DNA from 3 places in the Streptomyces sp. NPDC052114 genome. Region 3 is predicted to be linked to each of the others. Evidence: riboswitches for the same ligand, from Rfam matches in the RefSeq annotation. Region 3 holds a riboswitch; each other region holds the start of a gene.
The links. A riboswitch is a leader RNA that binds a small molecule or an ion and turns the genes downstream of it on or off. The one in region 3 is predicted to bind cobalamin.
Positions count from the first base shown of each region.

Region 1 (2,252 bases), on a different contig from region 3:
CGTACGCCTTTCCCGGCACCGGCATGGCAGGGGACTTCCTGCCGATCCCCGACCCGGTCCACCCCGACCTGACGTTCGAGCGGGTGACCACCGACGACCAGCTGCGGGCGTACGCGGATCTGAACTCGCGCGCCTACGGCTTCCCGCTGGAGGACGGCCGTGACGGGCTCCTCGGGTCGGCCCTGTGGAAGGAAGGCGTGCACGCCTATCTGGGTGTACGGGACGGCGTCCCCGTGACCTGTGCCGCCACCGTCGAGACGGACGGCCGCCTCTTCGTCGTGCTCGTCGCCACGGACCCGGAGTGGGAACGACGGGGCTACGGCGAGGCGGTGACCCGCAAGGCGCTCCACGAGGGTGCCCGCGCCACGGGTCTGACCCGCGCCACCCTGCACGCGACGGCGGCGGGCGCGCCGGTGTATCCGCGGATCGGCTTCCGGCCAAACTCGCCGGTGCACTTCTACACGCTGAAGAGCGACTGACGAGCCACGGAAGCGCGACTCAAGGATCACGGTGATGGACCGGGCGCCTGGAGGACCCCATGACGAGTACGCGGCCCACCAAGCAGGTGACGGCACGGTCGTCCCACGAGATTCCCGCACGCGAACCGCTCCGCCTCGCCGCGGGTGACCGCGTCGAGGCCGGCGAACGCAGCCCCGACTGGCCGGAGTTCGTCTTCGTGACCGCCGCCCACGGAACGGGCTGGGTCCCGGCCCGGCACCTCTCGGGCCCGTCCGGATCGGTGCGCGTCGAGATCCCGTACGACACGACGGAACTGCCCACGGCCGCGGGGGACACCCTGGAGGTGGTCGCCGAGGACCGTGCGAGCGGCTGGCTGTGGTGCCGGAACTCCGACGGGCGGGAAGGGTGGGTGCCGGTCAGCAGCCTGATGACCGACCGGTGAGGGGCCGCCCCCTCTTGGCCATGAACGCGACACACGGTAACGTCGTGCTGTTGTCGACGACGGTCGGCGGAAGCCGGTGGGAATCCGGCGCGGTCGCGCCACTGTGTGCGAGGGCCTTCGGGCCCTCGTGAGCCAGACCCGTGACGGTCGTCCTGTGCACCACCGAGATGGGACGCGAATTCCCAGAGGAGGCTCCGCCATGGCGCAGCACGTCGCCCCGCCGACCGCCACCACCCCTGTCGTGCCGGACAGGCTGCCGTTGAAGGTGATCGCTCCCTGGGCGGTCTTCTTCGGGATCCTGATGCTGGTCCTGTTGTACTTCGTCGGCGCCGAGCAGGGCGCCGTCTCCGTGTTCAGCGGCGCGGAGGTCCATGAGTGGGTCCACGACGCCCGCCATCTGCTCGGCTTCCCCTGCCACTGAGCCGGAGGAACGCCGCGCGCTCATGAACTCCGCCACCGTACGCAATCTGCTCGTTCGGGGCATGCTCGCCGGCCTGGGGGCCGGCGTGCTCGCCCTCGTGATCTCCTACTGGCTCGGCGAGCCGAACGTCGACGCCGCCATCGGCTTCGAGGAGGCCCACGCCGCCCACTCCCACGGCGACGAGGTCGAACTCGTCTCGCGGAGCCTGCAGTCCACGGCCGGTCTCGCCACCGGCATCCTCGTCTACGGCGTGGCCTTCGGGGGCATCGCCGCGCTCGCCTTCTGTTTCGCCCTCGGGCGGGTGGGCCGCTTCGGCCCGCGCGCCACGGCGCTGCTGCTGTCCGGATGCGCCCTTCTTGCGGTGTACGTCGTGCCGTTCCTGAAGTACCCGGCCAATCCGCCCGCCGTCGGCAACCCCGACACCATCGGCAAGCGGACGACCCTGTACTTCCTGATGATCGTGCTCAGCGTGCTCCTCGCGATCGGTGCCACCATCCTCGGCAAGCGGCTCGCGCCACGGATCGGCACCTGGTACGCGACGGTGGCGGCCGTGCTCGGCTTCGCCGTCGCGGTCGGTATCGCGTTCGCCGTCCTGCCGGTGATCAACGACGTGCCGGGGAACTTCCCGGCCGCGCTCCTGTGGCGGTTCCGGCTCTCCGCCCTCGCCACGCAGATCGTGCTGTGGGGCGGATTCGGCCTGATCTTCGGTGAGTTGGCGCAGCGTCTGCTGCGGCCGGGGTCCGCGGACGTCGCCTCCGGACAGGCGGTGTCCACCGGGCGGTGACCCGGTCGACCCCAGCGGCGAGTGAGGGCCCACGGAACCTTCCGGGGGCCCTCTCGCGTTACACCGGGACCATGGACCGGCGTCGAGCAGAGGAGCCGAGTGAGCAGACGACTTCAGCCGCGCCACATCGTTCTCGGCGGCCGTGA
Region 1 covers NZ_JBFAWC010000014.1:110,821-113,072, reverse strand. The annotation lists gene AB0L89_RS28745 (GNAT family N-acetyltransferase) at 1-479, shown strand, start outside; gene AB0L89_RS28740 (SH3 domain-containing protein) at 539-901, shown strand; cobalamin riboswitch at 927-1,062, shown strand; gene AB0L89_RS28735 (CbtB-domain containing protein) at 1,101-1,322, shown strand; gene AB0L89_RS28730 (CbtA family protein) at 1,345-2,106, shown strand; gene AB0L89_RS28725 (hypothetical protein) at 2,206-2,252, shown strand, end outside.
Region 1: it holds a riboswitch for cobalamin, as region 3 does, so the genes downstream of both, AB0L89_RS28735 (CbtB-domain containing protein) here and AB0L89_RS03800 (ABC transporter substrate-binding protein) in region 3, are expected to answer to the same signal.

Region 2 (2,252 bases), on a different contig from region 3:
CGCGTGGCGCACGGCGATCCCGGCGACGCGGGCGGCGCGCTCGGCGTCGGCGACGTACGCGGGAAGCCCGTCCTCGTCGATCTCCTTGAAGGAGAAGGGGACGGTGATGAGGCGGCCGTCGAACTCCGGCACGGCGATCTGGCTCGCGGCGTCCAGCGGCGAGACGCCCTCGTCGTTCTCCTCCCAGGCCGCGCGCGAACCGGTCAGGCACAGCGCCTGGAGGATCGGCACGTCCAGGCCGGTCAGCGCGCCCGCGTCCCAGGACTCGTCGTCGCCGCCCGCGGAGGCCTCGGCGGGCTTGGTGCCGCCGGCCGCGAGGACGGTGGTCACGATGGTGTCGGCGGCGCGCAGCTCCTCGATCAGCTCGGGCTCGGGGGCGCGCAGCGAGGCCACGTACAGCGGGAGCGGGCGGGCGCCCGCGTCCTCTATCGCGCCGCACAGCGCGTCCACGAAGGCGGTGTTGCCGCTCATGTGGTGGGCGCGGTAGTAGAGCACCGCGACGGTCGGCACGAGCGTGCCCTCGACGGTGCGGGCGGTGCGCTCCAGCGGGCCCCAGGACGGCGCGGCGGCCGGCGGTTCGAAGCCGTGGCCGGTGAGCAGCACGGTGTCGGAGAGGAAGCGCGCCAGCTGCTCCAGGTTCGCGGGGCCGCCGTGCGCGAGGTAGGCGTGCGCCTCGGCGGCGATGCCGACGGGCACGGTCGAGGACGCCATCAGCTGGGCGTCGGGCGCCTGTTCGCCGGTGAGCACGACGACGGGCAGCCTGCTGGCGATGAGCTGGTCGAGGCCCTCCTGCCAGGCGCGGACGCCGCCGAGGAGGCGTACGACCACGAGCTCGACGCCGTCGAGGAGCGCGGGCAGCTCGGCGAGGTCGAGGCGGGACGGGTTGGCGAACCGGTAGTCGACCGGGCCTCCCGCCGCGCGGGCGCTGAGCAGGTCGGTGTCGGAGGTCGACAGCAGCAGAAGCATGCGTGCGCAGGCCTTCCTCGGGGTGTCCGCGCCCCGGGTGGTCGAGTGGACGGCAGGAGTTCCTGGCTCACCCCACACGGGTGGGGTTCACAGTGGCGGGACCGCGCCGGATTCTCACCGGGCTTCCTCCCTCGGGTCCTGGTGGACCCACGCCGTCGCTGGCGTTCGACGGACCTGGCGGCCCGCCGCCTGCATAGTAAGTCCTGCCCACGGTCGACCGGGCGGCCACCTGCCACAACGGCCGGTCTCGGGAGGCGACCGGCCGGATCCGCGTGGGTATGCTCGCCGCCATGCCGCCCACCCGAGCAACATCCCCAAAACAGGGCGAACCTCCCATACGTGACCGAGGCGACGCCTGCCCCGGGGCCCTGCGCCTGCACCGCGCCGACGACGGCCTGCTGGCCCGACTCCGCCTGCCCGGCGGCCTTTTGACGTCCCGTCAGGCCGAGACGCTGGCCACCGCGGCGGAGCGCCTCGCCGACGGGAACCTCAGCGTCACCTCGCGCGGCAACATCGAGCTGCGCGGCCTCGGCGAGAGCTGCGGCGGCGCGCTCTCCGCGCTGCTCGCGGACGCGGGCCTGCTGCCCTCCGAACGGCACGAGCGCGTGCGGAACGTGGTGGCGTCGCCGCTCGCCTCGATCGACGGACTCGGCCACGCCGACGTGCAGTTGTGGGCCCGTGAGCTGGACGGACTCCTCTGCGCCGAGGAGTGGACGACCGAGCTCTCCGGCCGCTTCCTGTTCGCCCTGGACGACGGGCGCGGGGACCTCGTCGGGCTCGGCGGCGATGTGACCTTGATCGCACAATCGGGCGGGACGGCGGTCGTCCGCCTCGGGGGCCGCGCCTTCCGGGTGCCCGCCGAGGCCGCGCCGCGCGCCGCCCTCGCCGTCGCCGGGGCCTTCCTGGCCGCCGCGCGCGCCGCGGGCAACGGCGCCTGGCGGGTGGGGGAACTGCCCCGCGACCAGCACGTGGACCTGTCCGGAGCGCTGGAGCGGGCGGGCTTCGACGCCGATCCTGCCGATCCGTGGGCCGTGTCCCGCAGCGCCCCGCCGGCCCCCGGCGTCATCGGCCGCGCGGTCGCCGTCAACGCCCCCCTCGGCCGCGTCACCGCCGCCCAGTGGCGCGCCCTCCTGCCGCTGCCCGCCGACGAACTGCGCGTCACCCCGTGGCGCGGCTTCGTGCTCCCCGGCTTCGCGGACGAGGCGGCGGCCCGCGAGCGCCTCACCGCACTGGCCGACGCCGGGCACATCACCACCGCCGACTCGCCCTGGCTGGGCGTCGGCGCC
Region 2 covers NZ_JBFAWC010000029.1:39,797-42,048, reverse strand. The annotation lists gene cobN (cobaltochelatase subunit CobN) at 1-966, opposite strand, end outside; cobalamin riboswitch at 1,002-1,136, opposite strand; gene AB0L89_RS38600 (cobalamin biosynthesis protein CobG) at 1,245-2,252, shown strand, end outside.
Region 2: it holds a riboswitch for cobalamin, as region 3 does, so the genes downstream of both, cobN (cobaltochelatase subunit CobN) here and AB0L89_RS03800 (ABC transporter substrate-binding protein) in region 3, are expected to answer to the same signal.

Region 3 (2,252 bases):
CGCGACTTCCAGCAGTACACGGGCGCGAGCCCCACCCGCTGGCTGGCCGAGGAGTGCCGGAATATCCAAGCCGGGGCGCACGGCACGGACGAAGACTGAGAGCCATGAACACCACACCCGACACCACGCACGGAACCACCCACGACGCCACGGCCGACACCACGTCCGACGCCACGGCCGGCCGACGGCTGCACACGCCGGCCCCCGCGATCTGGCCCGGCGTCCAGGCGCGCGACGCCCTCGCCCTGATCGACTTCCTCGTCGGCACCGTCGGCTTCCTGCGCACCGCCGTCTACGAGGACGGCGGCCGCGTCGCCCACGCCCAGCTCGACTGGCCCGAGGGCGGCGGCATCATGCTCGGCTCGTACGACCCGGCCACGGCCTCCGGCACCTGCGGAACGCCGGGCACCACCGGGGCGTACATCGTCACCGACGAGGTCGACGCCCTGTACGCCCGGCTCGTCGCGGCGGGCGTCGAGATCACGGGCGAGATCGAGGACAAGCCGTACGGAAGCCGTGAGTTCGCCATCGCCGATCCGGAGGGAAACCGCTGGTCGTTCGGCACCTACCGCGGCGAGCCGAGGCCCCTTCCGGCCGCCTGAGGCCGCGCAGGCCCCCGACCGGCAGCGTGATAACTTGCGCAAGCCAGTCAAACCCACACCTGGGCCAGGGAATCCGGTGGAAGTCCGGAACTGACGCGCAGCGGTGAGGGGGACGGGCGGGGCCACGGCCACTGGGCGTCCTCGGACGCCCGGGAAGGCGCCCCGTCCGGCCGATCCCGAGTCCGAAGACCTGCTGGCGCCTCCGCTCGCGCACCGGGCGACGGGGGTCGTGACGCAGGCCAGGCTCCGCGTATGAGCCGTGAGACTCAAGGGATCGTGTGTCCTCCACAGCCCGTACCCGTACCCGTATACGTACCCGTGTACGTCTGTCCGCCCTGCTGTGCGCGGGGGCGTTCGCGCTGACCGCGTGCGGCGGCTCCACGGACGGCTCCTCGTCGAAGTCCGCGGGCGACCGCGCCGACGGCTACCCCGTCACGGTCACCTCCTGCGGAAAGAAGGCCGAGGTCAAGGCGCCGCCGCAGCGGGCCGTCTCCCTCGACCAGGGGTCCACGGAGATCCTGCTCTCCCTCGGTCTCGCCGACCGCATGGTGGGCACCGGCACCTGGACCGACCCCGTCCTGAAGAACCTGGCGAAGGACAACGCGAAGGTGGAGCGGCTCTCCGACCGCTACCCGGCGCTGGAGAAGGTCCTCTCCAAGGAGCCCGACTTCGTCAGCGCGTCCTTCCTCTACACGGTCGGCAAGGGCGGCGTCGCCGACCGCGCCAAGTTCACCGAACTCGGCGTGCCCGTCTACGTCTCGCCCACCGACTGCGCGGGCAAGGACAACGACGGCGGCGGCGACGGCAAGCGCGTGAAGACCCTCACCATGGACACGGTCTACGGCGAGGTGCGCGACCTGGCGAAGGTGTTCGGCGTCGAGAGGCGCGGCGAGCGGCTGATCGCCGACATGAAGGGCCGGATCACCAGGGCCACCAAGGACATCGACGCCTCCGACGCGAGGCTCCTGTACTGGTTCGCCAACTCCGACGCCCCGTACATGGCGGGCTGCTGCGGCGCCCCCGGCATCATCACCCGCGAGCTCGGCGCGAAGAACGTCTTCGACGACACCCGTGACGAGTGGCCCCAGATCAACTGGGAGACCGTCGCCGACCGCGACCCCGACGTCCTCGTCATCGGCGACCTCACGCGCAAGTCGCAGTCGGCGGAGAGCGCCGCCGCGAAGATCAAGTTCCTGGAGACCAACCCGGCGACCAAGAACCTGACCGCGGTGAAGAAGAAGCGGTACGTCCTGCTCAGCGGCCAGGCCATGAACCCCACGGTCCGCACGGTGGACGGCATCGAACAAGTGGCGGCGGGCCTGAAGAAGTTCGGCCTCACCAAGTGACGGAGCGCGTCCGCGAGCCTGCGGGGAAGACCGGCCGCGAGGCCGTCGCGGGGCCCCTCGGCGAGCCTGCCGGGGAGGCCGTCCCCGGGACCGCCCCGGCGATGGACGACGCCCCGGCGGCGGTCGGCCCGGCGGTGGTCGGCCCGCGTGGGGCGTTCGTGCGGCAGGTGTCGTGCTGGGCCGCAGGCGGCCTCGCGCTCGTGCTGTCCATCGCCGTCGCCGTCACCATCGGGCCCGCGGACATCTCCGTCCCCGACGTCTGGTCGGCCGTCGCCGCCCACCTCGGCTGGGGCGAGGCCCGGCT
Region 3 covers NZ_JBFAWC010000001.1:895,581-897,832, forward strand. The annotation lists gene AB0L89_RS03790 (helix-turn-helix domain-containing protein) at 1-99, shown strand, start outside; gene AB0L89_RS03795 (VOC family protein) at 105-602, shown strand; cobalamin riboswitch at 630-815, shown strand; gene AB0L89_RS03800 (ABC transporter substrate-binding protein) at 881-1,948, shown strand; gene AB0L89_RS03805 (iron chelate uptake ABC transporter family permease subunit) at 1,945-2,252, shown strand, end outside.